4 regions of the Kitasatospora sp. NPDC058063 genome follow, and region 1 is predicted to be linked to each of the others. Evidence: riboswitches for the same ligand, from Rfam matches in the RefSeq annotation. Region 1 holds a riboswitch; each other region holds the start of a gene.

What was found. Region 1 has a riboswitch for cyclic di-AMP ahead of ACFVUY_RS31420 (transglycosylase family protein). Riboswitches for the same ligand answer to the same signal wherever they lie in the genome.
Region 2: linked by a shared signal. The riboswitch ahead of ACFVUY_RS06520 (transglycosylase family protein) and the one ahead of ACFVUY_RS31420 (transglycosylase family protein) in region 1 are both predicted to bind cyclic di-AMP.
Region 3: linked by a shared signal. The riboswitch ahead of ACFVUY_RS11990 (NlpC/P60 family protein) and the one ahead of ACFVUY_RS31420 (transglycosylase family protein) in region 1 are both predicted to bind cyclic di-AMP.
Region 4: linked by a shared signal. The riboswitch ahead of ACFVUY_RS06780 (peptidoglycan DD-metalloendopeptidase family protein) and the one ahead of ACFVUY_RS31420 (transglycosylase family protein) in region 1 are both predicted to bind cyclic di-AMP.

Annotation. Positions count from the first base shown of each region.
Region 1 covers NZ_JBHVSD010000022.1:46,619-51,849, reverse strand. The annotation lists gene ACFVUY_RS31430 (SDR family NAD(P)-dependent oxidoreductase) at 1-223, opposite strand, end outside; gene ACFVUY_RS31425 (cytochrome P450) at 524-1,912, shown strand; cyclic di-AMP (ydaO/yuaA leader) riboswitch at 2,134-2,302, shown strand; gene ACFVUY_RS31420 (transglycosylase family protein) at 2,308-3,213, shown strand; gene eno (phosphopyruvate hydratase) at 3,528-4,814, shown strand; gene ACFVUY_RS31410 (septum formation initiator family protein) at 4,985-5,231, shown strand, end outside.
Region 2 covers NZ_JBHVSD010000002.1:644,781-650,011, reverse strand. The annotation lists gene ACFVUY_RS06535 (ATP-binding protein) at 1-24, shown strand, start outside; gene ACFVUY_RS06530 (DUF397 domain-containing protein) at 299-562, opposite strand; gene ACFVUY_RS06525 (hypothetical protein) at 1,123-2,082, shown strand; cyclic di-AMP (ydaO/yuaA leader) riboswitch at 2,534-2,704, shown strand; gene ACFVUY_RS06520 (transglycosylase family protein) at 2,691-4,067, shown strand; gene ACFVUY_RS06515 (hypothetical protein) at 4,344-4,544, shown strand; gene ACFVUY_RS06510 (LacI family DNA-binding transcriptional regulator) at 4,643-5,231, opposite strand, start outside.
Region 3 covers NZ_JBHVSD010000006.1:62,479-67,709, forward strand. The annotation lists gene ACFVUY_RS11990 (NlpC/P60 family protein) at 1-899, opposite strand, end outside; cyclic di-AMP (ydaO/yuaA leader) riboswitch at 910-1,063, opposite strand; gene ACFVUY_RS11995 (NlpC/P60 family protein) at 1,403-2,440, opposite strand; gene ACFVUY_RS12000 (NYN domain-containing protein) at 2,639-4,069, opposite strand; gene ACFVUY_RS12005 (hypothetical protein) at 4,210-4,473, opposite strand; gene ACFVUY_RS12010 (rhomboid family intramembrane serine protease) at 4,675-5,231, shown strand, end outside.
Region 4 covers NZ_JBHVSD010000003.1:38,703-43,933, forward strand. The annotation lists gene ACFVUY_RS06775 (MFS transporter) at 1-1,452, opposite strand, end outside; cyclic di-AMP (ydaO/yuaA leader) riboswitch at 1,743-1,943, shown strand; gene ACFVUY_RS06780 (peptidoglycan DD-metalloendopeptidase family protein) at 1,946-2,938, shown strand; gene ACFVUY_RS06785 (APC family permease) at 3,333-4,661, shown strand; gene ACFVUY_RS06790 (DUF2470 domain-containing protein) at 4,726-5,231, opposite strand, start outside.

The DNA of each region.
Region 1 (5,231 bases):
CGACGAGGGCGGCGACGTCGCTGGGGCGGCGGATGTCGCCGCAGACGCCGACGACGGGGCAGCCCGGCCGGTCGAGTTCGGCGGCGAGGTCCTCGGCGATGCCGACGTACTGGTCGGCGATGAGCATTCCGGAGGCGCCGGCCGCGGCGAACCGGCGGGCGAGTCCCGCGCCCGAACCGCCGTCGAGGACCGCGATGACGACGACTGACCCGCTGACCCGCATGGCCTGCTCCTCCCTGTGGACGACACCGCACCGGCGCCCACGCGTACTGCGGAGGATCGTAGGCACGTCCTGACCCTCCGCAACAGGGATTACCCCGCAGGTGACCAGGCTCACGCCCGCACCGCGGCCAAGAGTCGGCCAAGAGCTGTCCATTGACCGTCCGCGGACAGTCAACGAGCCGTCCATGAACCGTCCATGGGCCGTCCGCGGAGCATCGGCAGGACGGCCGCGGACCGTCGGCGGGAGGAGCGGCGGCCCGCCGGGGCGGGGCGTGCCCGTCGCACCGGATACGGTCGGTCCATGCCAGCTCAGCCCGACTCCGCCCGGCCCGCCGCCACGCCGTCCGACGCCACCGCCCCGCAGCTGTTCACCTGGGAGTTCGCCTCCGACCCGTACCCCGCCTACGCCTGGCTGCGCGAGCACGCCCCGGTGCACCGCACCACGCTGCCGAGCGGGGTGGAGGCCTGGCTGGTGACCCGGTACGCGGACGCCCGGCAGGCGCTCGCGGACAGCCGGCTGTCGAAGAACCCGGCGCACCACAGCGAGCAGGCGCACCGCACCGGCCGGGTGGGCATCCCGGGGGAGCGGCAGGCGGACCTGATGACCCACCTGCTGAACATCGACCCGCCGGACCACACCCGGCTGCGCAGGCTGGTGTCGAAGGCGTTCACCCCGCGCCGGGTGGCCGAGTTCGAGCCGCGGGTGCAGCAGCTCACCGACCGGCTGATCGACGGCTTCGCGCAGCGCGGTTCGGCGGACCTGATCCACGAGTTCGCCTTCCCGCTCCCCATCTACGCGATCTGCGACCTGCTGGGCGTGCCGGCCGAGGACCAGGACGACTTCCGGGACTGGGCCGGGATGATGGTGCGCCACACGAAGCCGGGTCACGGCGGCGGCCAGCGCGGCGGCGTGGGGCGGGCGGTGAAGCGGATGCGGGCGTACCTGCTGGAGCTGATCCACCGCAAGCGCGCGGACCTCGGGGACGACCTGATCTCGGGTCTGATCCGGGCCAGTGACCACGGTGAGCACCTGACCGAGAACGAGGCCGCGGCGATGGCCTTCATCCTCCTGTTCGCGGGTTTCGAGACCACCGTGAACCTGATCGGCAACGGCACGTACGCCCTGCTGCGCAATCCGGAGCAGCGCCGGTTGCTGCAGGAGTCGGTGGCCCGCGGGGAGAGCGCGCTGCTGGAGACCGGGATCGAGGAACTCCTGCGCTACGACGGGCCGGTGGAGATGGCGACCTGGCGGTTCGCGACCCGTCCGCTGGCCATCGGCGGGGTGGACATCCCGGTCGGTGACCCGGTGCTGGTGGTGCTCGCCGCGGCGGACCGCGACCCGGCCCGGTTCGCGGCCGAGAACACCCTGGACCTGGCCCGGACGGACAACCCCCACCTGGGCTTCGGGCACGGCATCCACTACTGCATCGGCGCTCCGCTCGCCCGCTTGGAGGGCCGTGCCGCGCTGACCACGCTGCTTTCCCGGCTGCCCGATCTCCGGCTCGCGGAAAACGCGGACGACCTGCGGTGGCGCGGTGGTCTGATCATGCGTGGGCTGCGCGAACTGCCGGTGGAATTCAGTCCGGAGAGCCGCTCCCCGCACGCCTCTCCGCAGACCCCTTCGCACGCTCCTTCGCAGGCCTCTCCGCAGGCCTCTCCGAACACTCCCGCCACGCCTCCGACGTGCTGAGATCGCACTGACGGGACGTCGTGAACCACCTGCCGACGGGGGTGTGAACACCCATCAATCCGGACATAACACCGCCGTTGGTAGGCGATCGAACACACGCCGTAATTATTGTGTGATATCGACGATATGAGCTTGTGATTGGTCTGATGATCTGTCTACTCTCCCTGGAGTTCGCAGCTGCGGACCTCGTACGCGGAACGCCGAGTCCTGCCCGCCGCGTCACGGGAAACCGACCAGAACCCTGGGCAGGGGCGGGGGAACCAGGTTTGTTGCCGTCTCCCCACGGCTTGGGGTGAAGCCGCCCGAGCGGAATCGTTTCCGCATACGGCGGCCGGGCCACCTCCCGGTCCGAACCCGACAGCTCACCTCGCAGGCGTGCGGAGAGGGACCTCTTCATGCTGTTCGTTGGAACTGGCCGTCACCGTCGTCGCACCCAGGCCGAGAAGGCCATCGCCGTCGCCGGTGTGGCCGGCGTCGGACTCGCGATGCCGCTCCTCACCGCCACCGGCGCCTCCGCCGCCCCCGCCTCCACCTGGGACGCCGTCGCCCAGTGCGAGGCCGGTGGCAACTGGAGCATCAACACCGGCAACGGCTTCTACGGCGGCCTCCAGTTCACCTCCAGCACCTGGAAGGCGTACGGCGGTACCGCCTACGCGCCGCAGGCCAACCAGGCCAGCAAGGCCCAGCAGATCTCGGTCGCCGAGAAGGTGCTGGCCTCGCAGGGCCCGGGCGCCTGGCCGGTCTGCTCCCAGAAGGCCGGTCTGACCAAGGGCGGCGCCCCGGCCGCGGTCGACACCTCCTCGGACGCCAAGCCGCAGTCCGCCCCCAAGCAGCAGACCCCGAAGCCCGCCGCCAAGCCGGCCGAGAAGCCGGTCGCGCAGCAGCCCGCCGCCCAGAAGCAGGCCCAGAAGCCCGCCGCGCAGCCGGTCCAGCAGGCCGCCCCGCAGCAGCAGGCGCAGCCGCAGACCCCGGGCTTCTCCGGCAAGGCCGGCTGGGACGCCGACGCCAAGGTGTACTGGTACCAGAGCAACGGCGCCTGGTACTGGACCAGCCACCAGAGCGTCTACCAGCAGTACGCCGGCCAGGCCGCCGCCCAGCCGCAGTACGCCCCGCAGGCCGCGCAGTCGGCCCCGCAGACCGCCGGCCACGACTACACCGTCCGCGCCGGTGACACCCTGTCGACCATCGCCGCCGCCCAGGGCGTGTCCGGCGGCTGGCACGCGCTGTACGAGCAGAACCACGGCACGGTCGGCGGCGACCCGAACCTGATCATGCCCGGCCAGGTGCTGCACCTCGGCTGAGCCGGCCCGCTCGACGCCGGCCCGCTCGACGCCGGCCCGCCCGCCGCACCCGGCGCCGATGCCGCCCCGGCCCACCGTCCGAAGGGGACCGGTCCTACCGGTCCCCTTCGTCCGCATTCGCCCGCTCCGGTGGGACAAGCTGGGACAAGCAGGTGAACTACCGGTGGGTAGTGGGGCCACACGCTGAGACGGGACCGAGGCGGACGTGGCCCCGGGAGCCCGGGCGGTTAGGCTCTGGTCGTAACGACTCCGCAATCGTCCTGCTGACAGCACCCACCGTCAGACCGGACCCTGCTTCCGCAAGGAGATGCCTCGTGCCGTCCATCGATGTCGTCGTAGCCCGTGAGATCCTCGACTCCCGCGGCAACCCCACGGTCGAGGTCGAGGTCGGCCTCGACGACGGCAGCACGGGTCGTGCCGCTGTCCCGTCGGGTGCTTCCACCGGTGCCTTCGAGGCGCTGGAGCTGCGTGACGGTGACAAGAACCGCTACTTCGGCAAGGGCGTCGAGAAGGCCGTCCTGGCCGTCATCGAGCAGATCGGCCCGGAGCTGGTCGGCTACGACGCCACCGAGCAGCGCCTGATCGACCAGGCCATGCTGGACCTGGACGCCACCCCGGACAAGTCCTCGCTCGGCGCCAACGCCATCCTGGGCGTCTCGCTGGCCGTCGCGCACGCCGCCTCCGAGGCCAGCGACCTGCCGCTGTTCCGCTACCTGGGCGGCCCGAACGCGCACGTCCTGCCGGTCCCGATGATGAACATCCTCAACGGCGGGTCGCACGCGGACTCCAACGTCGACATCCAGGAGTTCATGATCGCCCCGATCGGCGCGGAGTCCTTCTCCGAGGCCGTCCGCTGGGGCGTCGAGGTCTACCACACGCTCAAGGGCGTGCTGAAGGAGCGCGGCCTGTCCACCGGTCTGGGCGACGAGGGCGGTTTCGCCCCGAACCTGGACTCCAACCGCGAGGCCCTGGACCTCATCGTCGAGGCCATCGAGAAGGCCGGCTACGTGCCCGGCCGTGACGTCGCGCTGGCCCTGGACGTCGCCTCCTCCGAGTTCTACGAGGACGGCGCCTACCAGTTCGAGGGCAAGGACCTCACCGCCGCCGAGCTCATCGAGTACTACGCCGAGCTGGTCGCCGCCTACCCGCTGGTCTCCATCGAGGACCCGCTGGACGAGTCCGACTGGGACGGCTGGAAGGCCATGACCGACAAGCTGGGCGACAAGGTGCAGCTGGTCGGCGACGACCTGTTCGTCACCAACCCGGCCCGCCTGGCCCGCGGCATCGAGACCGGCACCGCCAACGCGTTGCTGGTGAAGGTGAACCAGATCGGCTCGCTGACCGAGACCCTGGACGCCGTCGAGCTGGCCCAGCGCAACGGCTACCGCTGCATGATGTCGCACCGCTCCGGCGAGACCGAGGACGTCACCATCGCCGACCTGGCCGTCGCCACCAACTGCGGCCAGATCAAGACCGGTGCCCCGGCCCGCTCCGAGCGCGTCGCCAAGTACAACCAGCTGCTGCGCATCGAGGAGATCCTCGACGACGCCGCCGAGTACGCCGGCCGCGGCGCCTTCCCGCGCTTCCGCGCCGCGGAGTAGCAGGAACGGCCGCTCCGTGGAGCGACCGGTCCCGGCCGCCGCGCGGAGCGATCCGCACGGCGAGCACGAGGGCCGGGCGCTCCCGGTAGCGCACGCCTGACCGGTGCCCCGCCGTTCACCCCGTAGGGTGGACGGCGGGGCACCGTCGCGACCAGGAGGGGATACGGGAGATGGCTGGCTGGAGGATCCCGGGCTTGGCGGCCCGGCCCCGGTTCACGAGCCGGGCGACCGTCCTCGTCCTGGTGCTCTGTTCGCTGGTGGCGATCCTCGCCTACCCGACGCGGCAGTTCATCTCCCAGCGCGCCGAGATCTCCGCCCAGCGGGCGAAGGCCGACCACGCGCGCCAGCAGGTCGAGCAGCTGCGCCGGGAGAAGGCCCGCTGGCAGGACCCGGAGTACGTCAAGGCGCAGGCCCGCG
Region 2 (5,231 bases), on a different contig from region 1:
GGACGGCATCGGCGCTCGGCCTAGGACGGGCCGTGCGCCCCGAACGGGCCCCCCGACCCGAGCGGGCCGCGCGCCCAGGGCGGACCCTGCGCCGGGCGGCGCACGGCCGGTCGACGGAAGTCCCGGGAGGACCACACCCCGGGCCCTTCCACCCGGCACCGCCGAGGACTTCCGGTCCGGTGCGGACGCCTCCGGGGCGGAGACCGCCGGCGAGGAGGTCCCCGGAGGAGACAAAGACAAAGGCCGTCGTGGTGTCGGCACCCACGACGGCCCCCCGATGATGGAGCACGGCGGTCGGTCAGACCGCCAGGTGGTCGAACTCCCCGTCCTTGGCCCCCAGCAGCAGGGCGGCGATCTCGGCCCGGGTGTAGATGAGGGCCGGGCCGTCCGGGAACCGCGAGTTGCGCATCGCCACATCGCCGCCGGGCAGGGCCGCGAACTCGACGCAGTTGCCCTGGGAGTTGCTGTGCCGGCTCTTCTGCCAGACCACCCCCTGGAGATCGGCGGCGGCCATCCCGTTGTAGGTGTCGTACGAGCCGTGCGTGTCCTGCGAGTCGTGCATAGAAATCTCCCGAAGAGCTTCCGGAGTTGTCGTCCAGCGCGGCGCCCCCGGCACCGTCGAAACGAACGGACCGGCCCCGTACCGGTCCGGCACAACGCCTCACTTGACGCGATGATAGCTGCAGTGCACGTGCATCAGCACGGGACGTTGCAGGTGCACGTGGCCTTTTGCCCGCAGCCGCGAACTCTTCACGGACCCTTCTCCTGACGGTACGTAAACGGACATAGCCGATGAATCGTCGGGCGCGCGATAACCGGCCGTGAGCGCCTCCCCGCTGAATGTTGATCTTCGAATGCCGGGAGTCGCACCCCCGTGACCCTCCGTCAAACCATCCTCATGCTGTGAGACATCTCACGCGCCCCAGGTGCAACGTCGGCCCCCTCGGGTCACGTCGAGGCAACCACCGGCGGTCGCGCGGGGATTGGGAGCGGAATGTCCGGATTGTAGGCAAAGCGCCCGGACCGGCGCCGGAGACGCACCGGGCTCCGGACCGCTGCCGCGTGAAACCCACGCGGCAGCCGACTGCAAGCCGGACGGGCAGATGTCCTACGATCTCCGGCATGAGCACCGCAGCCATCCCGGGCGCGCCACTGCCCGTCCGTACTCCAGGCTCCCGTGCGCGGGGGCGCCACCGTCGTCCCGAGCGCCCCGAGATCCCGGCCGGCGCCCCGGCCCTGGTGCTCGCCGTGCCCGCGACCGCCGGGCCCGAGTCCCGCTCGGTCGTCGAGGAGTTGCTCTCGATCGTCCGCACCGAGCAGAACGGCGTCCGGACCGCGGTCGGCTACCTGCCCGGCAACGGCGGCGAGGGCGCGGGCGGCGAGGACCGCACCGTGGCCGAGCTGCTGGCCATGGCGGCCGAGGCCGGGCTGCCCACGCCCGTCCTGGTGCCGCTGGTGCCCGGCCCGCACACCTTCCTGACCGAGCTTCACGCGCTCGCCGCCGAGTACGGCGCGCCCGTCACCGACCCGCTGGGCCCGCACCCGCTGCTGGCCGAGGCCGTGCACGTCCGGCTGTCCGAGGCCGGGCTGGCCCGGGCCGACCGCGCCCGGCTGTTCGCCATCGCGACCGCCGCGGACGGCGTGGTGCTGACCACCGTCGGCGGCGAGGACGCGGCCGCGGCGGCCGGTATCACCGGCGTGCTGCTGGCCGCCCGACTGGCCGTGCCGGTCGTCGCCGCCGCGCTCGACGTGCCCGGCTCGGTGGCCGCGGCCGTCAACCACCTCAGGGACACCGGCTCGCAGCGCCCGGCGCTGGCCCCGCTGGTGATCGGCCCGGAGGCGGACTCCGAACTGCTCGCCACCGCCGCCGAGGAGACCGGCTGCCCGTCGGCCGCGCCGCTGGGCTCGTACCCGTCGGTCGGCCAGCTGATCGCCTCCACCTACCTGGCGGCGCTGCCCGCGCCGTCCCCGGAGGACCTGGCACGGGCCGAGGCGGCGGCCGCGGCCGCCGCCGAGGCCGAGGGGGCCCTGGAGGGCGTCCGCGGCGCTCACGCGGCCTCCCAGGAGCCCGCAGGGCGGTAGTCGACGCCGCGCGCCGGTTCGCGCGCACCGAAGGGCCCGGAACGGCATGCGTTCCGGGCCCTTCGGTTTTGCTCCGCCCGCCCACGGCCGTCCCGCGGAAGTCGGACGGCAATGAAGTGGAATGTCCGTTCTGGCCTATTTGAAAGGAAATAGGAAACGCGGTCGCGGGCGCTCGCATCACTGCCGCCACAGCATCCGCCGGGGCGCTCCGGCCCGCGATTCGACGCACCGTCACACCACTTCTGAAGCGCTGCCAGTTGTGGGCTTCCGCAACAGGGTTGCCTGAAAACGATCATTTACGATCATGAAGAGCGGCAATTTTGGCAGTTCCCACTAAACCGTGATGCGCATCACAGCCGTTTGCAGTTTGAACTTAAGTCTGATTAACGTGCTCCCCGTTCGTGACCACACGAACCCGGTTCATCCGCGACGCCGAGTCCTGCCGTCGGATGTCCTGGCAGCGCGAAATCGCACCACGGCAGGAGCGGGGGACCCACAGGTAAGTCGCCCCGGACCGATCTCCGGAACGGTCCAGGGCTAGGGGTGAAGCCGCGCCCACAGCGCGGCCGGGCAACTCCAGCCCGAATCCGACAGCTCACCTCGCAGGCGTGGGAGAGGACCGCGTCTTCATGCTGCCCACCAACGGCACTCGTCTGTCCAGCCGCACCCGTCGCGTGATCGCCGCCCTGGGCGTCGCGGGCGTCGGCCTCACCGTCCCCTGCATCGCCTCCGGCACCGCCTCCGCCGCCACCGTCGCCACCTGGGACAAGGTCGCCCAGTGCGAGAGCGGCGGCAACTGGAGCATCAACACGGGCAACGGCTTCTACGGCGGCCTCCAGTTCACCTCCAGCACCTGGTCCGCCTTCGGCGGCAGCGCCTTCGCGGCGCGCGCCGACCTGGCCACCAAGGACCAGCAGATCGCCGTCGCCGAGAAGGTCCTCGCCTCGCAGGGCCCCGGCGCCTGGCCCGTGTGCTCGGTCCAGGCCGGCCTCACCAAGGGCGGCGCCGCGGCCGCCGTCGACACCTCGGCGGGCTCCACCGCCGGCTCGACCGCCGCCAAGCCCGCGCAGCCCGCCCAGAGCGCCAAGCCGGCCGCCCCGGCCGCCAAGCCCGCTCCGCAGACCCAGGCCCCGGCCGCCAAGCCCGCCGCGCCCGCCCAGGACGGCACGCAGGCCGGCACCGACTCCGCCGCCTCCGGAAACCGGAGCGACTGGGTCCAGAAGCGCCAGCAGCAGGCCCAGAACGGCGACTACACCGTGGTCGAGGGCGACTGGCTGTCCGCGATCGCCGACCAGCACAAGGTGCAGGGCGGCTGGCAGCGGCTGTACGAGCTCAACCGCGGCACCCTGACCGAGGGTCCGGACAGCATCTACCCGGGCCAGCAGCTGTCCTTCGGCGGCAACGGCCAGGCCCAGGCCGGCCAGTCCGCCACCGGCAAGTCCGGCTCGGACTTCACCTGGTTCGACCGCTCGCAGAAGTCCGGCCAGTCCGCGAACGGCGGTGCCGTGAACGCCCAGCCGACCACGCAGGCCCAGACCCCGGCCGCCAAGCCGTCCACCAAGCCGGCCGCCAAGCCCGCTCCGCAGACCCAGGCTCCGGCCCAGACCCAGACTCCGGCCGCCACCGGCAGCATGGCCGCCGCGGTCTCCTTCGCCGAGTCGAAGGTCGGTCAGGCGTACGTCTACGGCGGCACCGGCAACGGTGGCTGGGACTGCTCCGGCCTGACCCAGGCCGCGCTGCGCGCCGCGGGCGTCTCCGTCCCGCGCATCGCCGCCGACCAGGCCGCCGCCAGCACCCACGTCTCGCTGGACAGCCTCCAGCCGGGCGACCTGCTGTTCTGGTCCAACAACGGCAAGGACTCCGGCGTCTACCACGTCGCGATCTACGTCGGCAACGGCAAGTACGTCGAGGCCGCCAACCCGAGTTCGGGCGTCCGCGAGCAGAGCATCGCCAACTGGGCCCCGGACTTCGCCGGCCGGGTCTGAGAACGGCGAACAGCCGACGGATGACGGACGACGGATAACAGCTGACGGATAACAGATAACAGATTTCATCATCTGTCAGCTGTCGTCCGAACGCTGACCGCCCACGCCCCCGGGGAGAGTCTGGTCGCTCCTCCCCGGGGGTTCCGGCATGCCTCCGGCCGTACCTCGTGGCGAATCCCTGCGGCGAAGCCCCGTGCTGAATCCCCATGGCGAATCCCCATGGTGATTCCCCGCCCCAACGGGCATGCTGCTGCTCTGCACCCGAGGAGGAGTCACATGGCCCAGGTCACCGTCACCCTCGACGCGAACCTCGCGATCGACGCGATGTTGCTCTCCGGCACCAAGAACCCGCAGGACGCCGTCGAACTGGTCCTGCGCGACTACCTGGCCCGCGGCCGCCGTACCGAGACCCGTACCGGCGAGGCGGCCGACGGGCACCGACCGACCGTCGACCGCCCCACCACCCAGGAGGGCTGACCGCCCGACGGCCCGGGGCGGCCGACCGCACGCACGCCGAAGGGCCCCGGAGAGCAACCGCCCTCCGGGGCCCTTCCGTCGGCCGTGACGGCCGGGGTTCAGCGCGCGCAGGCCCCGGTGGACCCGCGCATCACCAGCTCCGGCTGGAACATGAACTCGCCGCGCTGGGCCGCGTTTCCGCCGACCTCCTCCAGCAGCGCGTCCACCGCCGCCGTGGCCATCGCCTCGACCGGCTGGCGGATCGTGGTCAACGGCGGCTCGGTGAAGGCGATCAGCGGCGAGTCGTCGAAGCCGACCACCGACACGTCCTGCGGCACCGACAGCCCGCGCTGCCGCACCGCCCGGATCGCCCCGAGCGCCATCATGTCGCTCCCGCAGACGATCGCCGTGCAGCCCTTGTCGAGCAGCGCGCCGGCCGCCGCGTGCCCGCCCTCCACGCTGAACAGCGTGTGGTGGACGAGGTCGTCGGCCTCCTCCCGGGAGAGTCCGAGCACCTCGCGCAGCGCGGCCGTGAAGCCCTCGATCTTGCGCAGCACCGGCACGTACCGGCGCTGACCGACGGCCAGCCCGATCCGCTCGTGCCCGAGTTCGGCCAGGTGCTGGACGGCCATCCACATCGCGGCCCGGTCGTCCGGCGAGATGAACGGCGCGTCGATCTTCTCGCTGTAGCCGTTGATCAGCACGAAC
Region 3 (5,231 bases), on a different contig from region 1:
AACGCCCAGACCATCAGGCCGGAGCAGTCGAAGGAGCCCGGGCCGGTGGCGCCCCAGACGTACGGGCTGCCGATCTTGGAGGCGGCGGCCGACAGCGCGGCGGCACCGCGCGAGCTGCCCGGGGCCACCTTCACCGGGGAGGAGGCGGTCGAGCCGGTCGAGGCGCTCGAGCCGGCCGCGAGGTCGCCGCGGCTGTTGTCGCGGGAGGCGCGGTCGGCCTGCTGCTGCTGGGCCTGGGCGGCGTCGGCCTTGGCCTTGGCGTCGGCCGCGGCCTTCTCCTCGGCCTGGCGCAGCGCCTGGCGCTCCTGCTCGGTCAGCGTGTTGAGCAGGTCCTGGGCCGCCTTCAGCTTGCCCTGGACCTCCTCCTTGGAGGTCTTCAGCTGCTGGGTGGTCGACTCCAGCTCGGCGAGCTTGCCCTGGGCCTCGTTGCGGTCCTGGTCGAGCTTGCGCTGCTGCTCCTGGAGCTCCTTCAGCTGACCCTTCTGGGTGCTGCCGGCCTGGTTCAGCGCGTCGGCCTGGCTGAGGAAGGTGTCCGGGCTGGAGGAGAACATCAGCTGGACGGTCGGGGATATGCCCCCGTTGCGGTACTGCTCGCCGGCGATCTCGGCCAGGCCGCCCTGGAGCTCGGTGACCTGGGCCTGCTGACGGGCCACCTGGTCCTGCATGCCGGAGACCTGCTTCTCCAGCTCCTGCTGCTTGGCCTGGGCCGCGTTGTAGTTCTCGGTCGCGATCTCGGCCTGCTCGTTGAGCTGGTCGACCTGCCCCTTGACCTGTTCCTTGGTCGGCTGCGGGTCGGCGTGGGCACCTTGCGCGGAGAGGACGACGGCTGCCGCGGCGACACCGGTCAGAATCGAGACCCGGGCGCGGCCTGCGGGCTTGGGACGACGATGGGACGCCACGAAGGCGGACTCCTTCTTCCTACGTCCGCCTACCGGGTGAGCTGACGGGTTCGGGCCGGAAGCATGCCCTACGACGCCTCACGGCCGTTCCATCGGCCGACCTGGCGTCGATTCACCCCGGAGGAACGTGGTTCCCCGGCTCCGCTCCGCAGCGCCCCCAAAACACTGGGCTCCCCTGTCGGGCAGTCGCTTCGACCTGCCCCGCTGCCTCACGAACTCGACGGTAACCACCGCCGCCACCCTGGCTGGGCGATCGACAGTGCGGTGGTTCAGAGCACGACCCTAGTAACTGAACCGTGATCGGTTCAAATCCTTGTCAGAAAAAAGACCAAAGATTTCCCAAGTTCTGCTGTGAAAATGACCGATGGTGACCACCGGCACACAGAAGGCTGATCAGTTCTCAGCATGTGGCCGCGAAGGCGCGGAAAGCCGAACGCCACCCCCCGCACGAGGGGTGGCGCTTTTCACAGGCCCCGGAACGGCCCCGCGGGCGTGTCGGGCCGTCAGACCCGGCGGATGGTGTTGATCGACATCGCGTCGGCCTTCATCACCTTCACCACGTCACCGGTGTGCGGCGCGTGGACCACCATGCCGTTGCCGATGTACATCCCGACGTGGTGCATGTCGTTGCCGTAGATCACCAGGTCGCCCGGCTGGGCCTGGTCCAGCGACGGCACCCGGGTGCCGTAGTGGCCCTGCTCCTGCGAGGTGCGCGGCAGCGAGACGCCCGCCTGCCCGTACGCCCAGACCATCAGGCCCGAGCAGTCGAAGGTGGTCGAGCCGGTGGCGCCCCACACGTACGGCGAGCCCTGCTTGCCCATCGCCTTGGCCATCGCCACGGCCGCGTAGCCGCTGGCCGGCGGCAGGCTGCTGAGGTCGACCCGGTCGCTGCCGCGCGAGGCGCGGTCGTCCTGCGCCTGCTGGGCCTTCAGCGCGGCGCGGTCGGTGGCGCTCAGCGAGTTCAGCAGGTCCTGGGCGGCCTTCAGCTTGGTGTTGACGTCCGCCTTGGCCTGGTTCAGGTCCTTGGTGGTGGTGTCCAGCGAGGCGAGCACGGCGGAGGCCTCGACCTTCTCCTGGTCCAGCCGGCGCTGCTGGTCCAGCAGCCCCTTGAGCGCCTCGGCCTGGCTGCTGCTGGCCTGCTGGACGGTGGAGGCCTTCTCCAGGTAGCCGGACGGGTCGGAGGTGAGCATCAGCTGGACGGACGGGTCGATGCCGCCGGTGCGGTACTGCTCGCCCGCCACCTCGGCGAGACCGCCCTGGAGCTGGGTCATCTGCTCCTGACTGCGGGCCACCTGGTCCTGCAGCTGGTCGGCCTGCTTGCGCAGCTGGTCGGCCCGCTCCTTGGCGCCGTTGTACTTCTCCGCCGCCTGCTCCTGCTCCTCCTGGAGCTGGTCGATCTGCGCCTTGACGTCCGTTTTGTTCGGCTGCGGCGCGGCGTGCGCGGCCACCTGGGCGGAGAGGGCGACCGCGGTCGCAGCAGCAGCGGTGAGCACGGAGATCCGCGCGCGGCTCGGCTGCTTGGGACGGCGGTGGGAGGCCAAGGGTCCTGCTCCTTCTTCCAACGGACTCACCTGATGGGATGAGATTCCGGAAAATAGGTTTGACGCCAGACCCTAGTGAAGATCTATCCGTTTTGCCACTCCCCCGAAGGTGTGAACTCCGGTCCGCACACTGACGACACGGGACCCGCACATCACTCCGGAACCACTCCTGACCAGGCATCGCACAGCTGGTCGGGGTCAGGGGCGCGCCAGCCGGTTCAGCAGCAGCACCGAGGCGACGGGGCGCGCGCCCGCCTTCCGCACGCCGTCCGCGACCTCCCGGTCGGTGGACACCACCACCACCGGACGGCCCTGCGGCTCGGCCCGCACCAGACGGCGGATCAGCTCGTCGGCCGTCTCCCCGGTCCGGCTGAACCGCACCCGGACCCCGCGCGGCGGCGCCATGATCACCGGGACGTCCAGGTCCTGCCCGTCGAACACGCAGGTGACCTCCGCCTGGGTGCGCTGCGCCAGCATCGCCAGCCCGCCCAGCAGCCGGATCCGCTGCTGCTCCAGCGGCAGCGTCGGATAACCGGTCTTGGTCACGTTGTAGCCGTCCACCACCAGGTGCACCTGGGGGATCGCCAGCAGCTGGTCCAGCAGCGCCGGATCGTCCTCGGCCAGCCCGCGCCGGGCCACGTCGTGGGGCGAGGCCGCCCCCGGCACCACCGCCTCCACCAGGTCCGCCGGGCGGATCTGGGAGACCGGCAGCGCCAGCTCCCGCTGGAGCCCCTGGGCCGACTGCAGCACGGTGTCCAGCAGCAGCCGCAGCCGCATGTCCTCGACGCTGCGCCCCTCACGGGCCGACCGGCGGCCCTGCTCCACCGCGTTCTCCAGCTCCGAGACCCGGTGCCTGAGCCTGCGCGCCTCGGTCTCGGCCGCACCGCGCTCGGCCGCGGTCTGCGCCTTCAGGGCTTCCAGCTCGCCGGCCACCCGGCGGGTCTCGGCCTGCGCCCGGCGGGTGTCGCTCTCCAGCGACCGCACCTTCTTGCGCAGCGACTCGGCCTCCTTGCGGACGCCGTCCGACTCGGCACGCTGCCGGTCCACCTCCGCCCGCGCGGAGGCCCGCACCTCGGCCAGCTCGGCGTGCAGCTTCTCCACCAGCCGGGCCGACTCCGCGGCCGCGTCCTCGGCACCGGCCCGCTCGGCCTCCTCGCCGGCCTCGGCCACCAGCCGGCTCCAGCCCGCCGAACGCACCAGGTAGGCGGCGGCCGCGACGTCCATCGGATCGGCGGCGCTCGGGACGGTGCCCGACTCCAGCGCCTTCACCAGGTCCGGCTGCCCGAGGCGCAGCCGCTCCGCTATCCGCACCCGGAAGGCCGGCTCCGCCTCCAGGGCCGCCGCCAGCGCGGTGGCCGCGTACTTGGCCCGCCGCGCCGGGGTGAACTTGACGTACTGACGCAGGCTCTGCGGGAGTTCGCCCGCCGGCAGCCCGCCGAGCGCGTCCGAGGCCAGCCCGACCACGCGCCGGCGCACGCCCTCGGGCAGCGGCCGGTCGAGCTTCTCGACGGCGTGCTCCGCCGCGGGCTCGGAGGAGTCGTTCGCCGCCTCGGCCGCCGCCCCGGCCCGGGCCTCGGCCGCAGCGGGCTGAAGCCCCTGGGCTTCGCCGGGCTCCTTCGCTGCGTCCATCACGTCCTCGGCTCCGATCCTGGTCCAGCGGGGCACGGCCGCGACCTCCCCCTGTCGTCACGCTCCGTGCGTCTTGTTCTGCATTGTCCCGTGCGGCGCGGGCGGGTGCGCCGCGCACCCACCCGCCGCCGCGGCGGGGATCAGCCCTGCTCGGTGGGGGCCTGCGCCCCCTCGGCACCCGGGCGGGCCACCAGCTCGACCTGGTCCACCGCGTTGCACCAGCGGCAGCGCACCGACTCGATGGTCTCGCTCAGCACCTCGGTCTCCTCGACCTCGGACTCGCCGGCCAGGTCGAAGTGCAGGAACTCGGTCACCCGCGCGGTGCGGGTCACGTCGAAGCGGGTGAGGTTTCCGCACAGGGTGCAGCGCCAGCGCGTCTCGGCGGTCAGGGCGGGGACGGTCATCGGGGGTCCTCTCGGGTGGTCCCTTCGTGGGCTAGGCGCTCCCCCCGGAGCCCCGGCATCGGCGGCGGGAGGCGGGAATGCCCGCCCCAAGCCTATTGCCTGGGGCAACCATCGCGGCCACCGGTCGCCCGAACACCCGGACTGGTCCACCTGCCGTAAACCGCCGTGTCACCTGCGGCGCCCGGAGGGATGCTTGGCCGCATGGCGCTCGCGGTCCCCGACGACACTGCCGCCCGGGGCGGCCGCCCGGCCGCGACCGTCCCGGCGGTCAGCTACGCCCTGATCGCACTCAACACCCTGGTCTTCCTGCTCGGCCCGGCCGCCGGGCTCAACCCGCTGTACGGCACCGGCCGGGCCCGGGTCTGCGCGGAGCAGCGGTACGAGCAGCGCTGGGGCGCCGTCCCGGCCGAGGTGCTGGCCGGGCGGCCGCTGACCGCCGCGCAGCTGGCCGAGGCCCCCGACCCGGTCCCCGGCTGCCCGGCCGCCCCGACCCCGGGCAAGCACCCGGCCCTGTCCGTCCTCACCGGGCTCTTCCTGCACGCCGGCTGGCTCCACCTGCTGGGGAACCTGCTCTTCCTCCAGGTCTTCGGCCCCACCGTCGAACGGCGGCTGGGCCGGGCCCGGTACGCCGTCTTCTACCTGGCCGCCGGCAGCCTGACCACGTACGGCTTCGCGCTCGCCGAGGCGCACTCGCCGAACTCCACCCGGGTGCTCATCGGGGCCTCCGGGGCGATCGCCGCCGCGCTCGGCGCCTATCT
Region 4 (5,231 bases), on a different contig from region 1:
CGGTCCGCACGGCCAGTCGCAGTTCGGCTCGGCCACCGGCTGCTCCTCGGGGGCGAGCACATTGCCGCGTACGGTCGCGGCGGCGATCAGCCCGCCGGCCACCAGGAGGCCCGCGCAGATCAGCATCGCGGTGTGGAAGGCGGAGTCGACCGCGGAGGGCACCCGGTAGGCGTCGCCGCTCAGCCCGGCCAGCGCCGGCAGGGCGGCCACCGCGAGCAGGCCGGCCGCGCGGGCGGCGGCGTTGTTGACCCCGCTGGCGATGCCGGCGTGCCGGACCTCGACGGCGGCCAGCACGGTCGCCGTCAGCGGCGCGACCAGCAGCGTCATCCCGCAGCCCATCACCGTGACGGCGGGCAGCACGTCCACCCAGTACGAGGCGTCGGGGCCGATGCGCAGCATCAGCAGCACCCCGGCGGCGCACAGCAGGGGGCCGACGGTCAGCGGGACGCGCGGGCCGATCCGTTTGCCGAGGCGCCCGGCGCGCGCGGACAGCGCCAGCATCAGCACGGTGATCGGCACCAGGGCGAAGCCCGAGACCAGCGGCGAGAACCCGGACACGATCTGGAGCTGCACCACCAGCAGGAAGAAGACGCCGCTGAACGCCGCGTACACGCACAGGGTGACCAGGTTCACCGCGGTGAACAGCCGTGAGGAGAACAGCCCGAGCGGCAGCATCGGTTCGGGCGCGCGGCGTTCGACGGCCACGAAGGCGACGCCGAGCACCACCCCGATCACCCCGCTGACCCAGACCGCCGGGGACAGGCCCTCGCCGGCCGCGGTCAGCGCGTAGGTGATCGCGCCGAGCGCGAGGGCGGCGAGCACGGCGCCGAGCACGTCGAAGCGGCCGGTGGCGGCCTCGTCCCGGGTCTCCGGCACCGACCGGGTGGTCACCGCGATCACGGCGGCGGCGAGCGGCAGGTTCAACAGGAAGATCCAGCGCCAGCCGGGGCCGTCCACCAGCCAGCCGCCGAGGAAGGGGCCGATCGCGGCGGACACCCCGCCGAGGCCGGACCAGAGCCCGACCGCGGCCGAGCGGTCGTCGGGGTGGAAGACGGCCTGGAGCATGGCGAGCGAGCCGGGGGTGAGCAGCGCCCCGCCGATGCCCTGGACGGCGCGGGCGGCGATCAGCACGTGGATGTTCGGCGCCGCGGCGCAGGCCGCGGAGGCGATGGCGAACCAGACCACGCCGATCAGGAAGACCTTGCGCCGCCCGTACCGGTCGCCGAGCGCGCCGCCGAGCAGGATCAGGCCCGCCAGGGTGAGCAGATAGGCGTTCAGGGTCCATTGCAGGGACGCCAGGGAGGCGCCGAGGTCGGCGCCGATCCGGGGCAGGGCGACGTTCACCACGGTGCCGTCGAGCATCGCCATGCTGGAGCCGAGCACGGTCGCCAGTAGTACCCAGCGACCCTGCGCGGTGCCCAGGCGCAGGGTGCCGGCCTCGGAGGTGGCCACGGGCGAATCCTGCGCTGCCGGGGCGCACGTGACAAGGGTCACCGGTGGGTGTGTTGACGGTCGGCGGTGCGTGAACGGATGGCTGCGGTCCGTCGCCGATCTCGGCGCAGGGTCGTGGATCAGTGGCGGGGGGTGAATGGGTTGTGTACGCACCGTGGGGTCCGGTCTGCGGAGGGTCACCGGAACGGGGGAGATGGTTGCCCTTTCAAAGATCGACATTGCTTCACCCGAACGGATGGGTTTTAGTTCAGCGACCGCCCGGCCAGTCCGGACGGATCCCCCGGGTGGAACGCCGAGTCCTGCCGCTGCCCGGTGGTTCGAAACGAACTCTGTACGGCAGGAGCGGGGGACCCACAGGTAAGTCGCCGGACCGGAGTTCGCGCCTCAGGGCGCGGGCGTCCAGGACCGGCTAGGGGTGAAGCCGCGCATGCGGCCGGGCAACTCCAGCCCGAACCCGACAGCTCACCTCGCAGGCGTCGGAGAGGAAAATTCCATGCCTGCTCAGGCTCGTCGTATCGCCCTGCCCCGCGCCGCCCGTATCGGCATCGCGACCGCCGTCACCGGTGTCTCCTTCGCCCTCCCGCTCGTCACCGCGGTGAGCGCCCAGGCCCACGCCGTTCCGGCCGCCCCGGCCGCGCAGGCCCCCGCCTCCACGGACACCAAGTCGGCCGCGCCGGCCGCTGCCCCGGCCGCCCCGGCCGCGCAGGAGAGCTACCGCGTCGTCAGCGGCGACACCCTGTCCAAGATCGCCGACGCCAAGAACGTCGAGGGCGGCTGGCACGCGCTGTACGAGCAGAACCGCTCGGTCGTCGGCGCCAACCCGAACCTGATCTTCCCGGGCCAGCAGCTCGCGCTGTCGGGCCACGCCGCCGCCCCGGCCGCCGACGCCGCCCCGGCCAAGCCGGCCGCCCCGGCGAAGCCCGCCCAGCCGGCCGCTCCGGCGACCCAGGCCGCCAAGCCGCAGGCCCAGGTCCAGGTGAAGACCGAGGCCGCCAAGCCCTCCGCCCAGCTCCAGACCCAGCTGCAGGTCGCCGCTCCGGCCCCGGTCGTGACCGCCACTCCGGTCGCCGCCGCCACCTCCGGCTTCGTCGCCCCGCTGGCCAACGCGAAGCTCGGCACCGCCTACGGCGTGGCCGGCTCGATGTGGGCCTCCGGCCACCACACCGGCCAGGACTTCGTCGCCTCCACCGGCACCCCGCTGCGCGCCGTCGCCAACGGCGTCGTGGTCAAGGCCGGCAACGGCGGCGCCTACGGCAACGAGGTCGAGATCAAGCTCGCCGACGGCCACTACGCCGAGTACGCGCACCTCTCCTCGATCGGCGTGAGGATCGGTCAGACCGTCACCGTCGGCCAGCAGATCGGCCTCTCCGGCGCCACCGGCAACGTGACCGGCCCGCACCTGCACTTCGAGATCCGCAACGGCTCGGAGTACGGCTCGGACATCAACCCGGTCGCCTACCTGCGCGCGCACGGCGTCGCGCTCTGACCCGGGGCCGCTGAGCCCCGAGGGTTTCTGAACCACCGCTGCTGCGGGGCGAATCGATCCTCCGGGATGGTCATGTCGGGTGACCGCTCGACCGGGTGATCGCCGCACGGCGGACATGGGCGCGGGACACGCCCAGGCCGGCCCGGCCGCACGAGGACCTCCTCGTACGGCCGGGCCGGCCGCTGCCGTTCCGGACCCGCCCGGTCGTGCCCGGTCGTGCCCCGCCCGTCCGGCGGTTCCGGGGCGCCGTTCGACCGGTCGAACGCGGCGTCAACCCGACCGCTCCGGCGGGCCGTCGGCCCGCTCGCGGGGCCGCTCCGGCGCGCCATGCTGTCGGACGGTCAGCGTCCGGCCGGTCCGGCGGTCGGGCGGGTCCGGGAGGCGAGGAGGCCGGATGGCGGTCCGGAGCGGGGACGTGGCGGGGGAGAGGGCCGGGCGGGAGCGGCCGGGGACGGGCGGCGTCGACCGGCTGAAGGCGGACTCGGTCGGCCTGGTCGGCGTGGTGTTCATGGCACTCGCCACCGCGGCCCCGATCACCGCGATGACGGGCAACCTGCCGATCATCGTCGGGCAGGGCAACGGCGCCGGCGCGCCCGCCGCGTACATCGTGGCGACCGTGGTGCTGACGGTGTTCTCGGTCGGCTACGTGGCGATGGCCCGGCACATCACCGCGGCCGGCGCGTTCTACGGCTACGTCTCGCACGGGCTGGGCCGGGTGGTCGGGATGGCCTCGGGGCTGCTCGCGGTGCTGGCGTACGTCGTCACCGAGGCCTCGGCCCTCGGCTTCTTCGCGTACTCGCTGCGAGGACTGGTCCGTTCGCAGCTGGGGGTGGACCTGGGCTGGGGCTGGCACGCGCTGTTCGGGGCGACGGTGATCGGGGTGACGGCCTGGTTCGACCTGCACCTGACGGCCAAGGTGCTCGGAGTCGCGCTGGTGCTGGAGATCGGGGTGCTGGGGGCGGTCTCGTTCGCGGTGCTGTTCTCCGGCGGCGGGCCGGACGGGATCGTGGTCGAGGCCGTGAACCCGCTGAACGCGCTGAGGGGGGTGGGGAGTTCGGGCGCGGCGGCGGCCGGGCTCGGCCTGTTCTTCGACCCGCTCGGCGCGCACCTGGGGGCCTGGGCGGTGAAGGTGTTCCAATGGTTGGTCGTCACCGGTTCGTTCGCCTGCGCGATGGCCTTCCACCAGTGCGCGGCCCGGTACCTGTACGCGATCGGCCGGGAGGGGCTGCTGCACCCGGCGCTCGGCCGCACCCATGCGCGGCACGGTTCGCCGCACGTCGCCTCGGTGGTGCAGTCGGTGATCGCGGTGGGACTGGTGGCGGGGTTCCTGGCGGCCGGGATGGACCCGTACGCGCACCTGTACACGCTGCTGGCGCTGCTCGGGACGATGGCGATCCTGGTCGTGCAGACGCTCTGCTCCTTCGCCGTGGTCGGGTACTTCCACGTGCGGGGGCGGCACCCGGAGACCGCGCACTGGTTCCGGACGCTGGTCGCACCGCTGGTGGGCGGGGTGGCGATGGCCGGGGTGGTGGTGCTGCTGGTGCTCAACAAGGACGCCGCGGCCGGGGCGGCGGCGCACACGCTGCTGTTTCGGCTGATCCCGTACCTGGTGATCGGGGTGTTCGCGGGCGGGGTCGGGCTGGCGCTGGCGGTGCGCCGTTGGCGGCCCGAGCTGTACGCGCGGATCGGGCGGGTGGTGCTGGAGGACGCGGTCGAGCGGTGACCGGGCGGGTGGTGCTGGGGGTGCGGTCGAGCGGTGACCGGCCGGCGCTCGCGGTGCGCCGGGTTCAGCGCCGGTGGACCGGCAGGCCGTACTGGGCGGCGGCCAGCAGCGCGTGCATCCGGTGGCCGAAGTCCTCGGTGTCCCGGGCCGGTTCGGGGAAGACCAGGCGGACGTCGCGGTGGCCGTGCGGGTGGTCCAGGCGCAGTACGAGGCCGTAGCGGTCCAGGGCGAGCGGGCGGACCTCGGGGTCGTGGGTGAGCACGGCCGGGTCGAGCAGCCGGGTGAGGACGTCGAGCGCCTCGGCGTGGTCGTCGGCGAAGTGGGTGAGCAGCGCGGCCTCGTGCCGGGCCAGCGGGTCGGGGCCGGCGAGCGCGAGGTCGGCGGCGGTGATCGCGCCGGTGCCGTACGGGGTGGCGAGGACGGCGTGGGCGACGTCCACCCGCAGGTGCACGCCGAGGCCGTCGTCGGCGAGGTGGGCCAGGTGGAGCCGGCCGGCCAGGGTGAGGCGGGCGCGGACCCGGTCGCGGACGGCGACGGGGGCGATGTCGGTGACGTCGAGGACGACGGCGA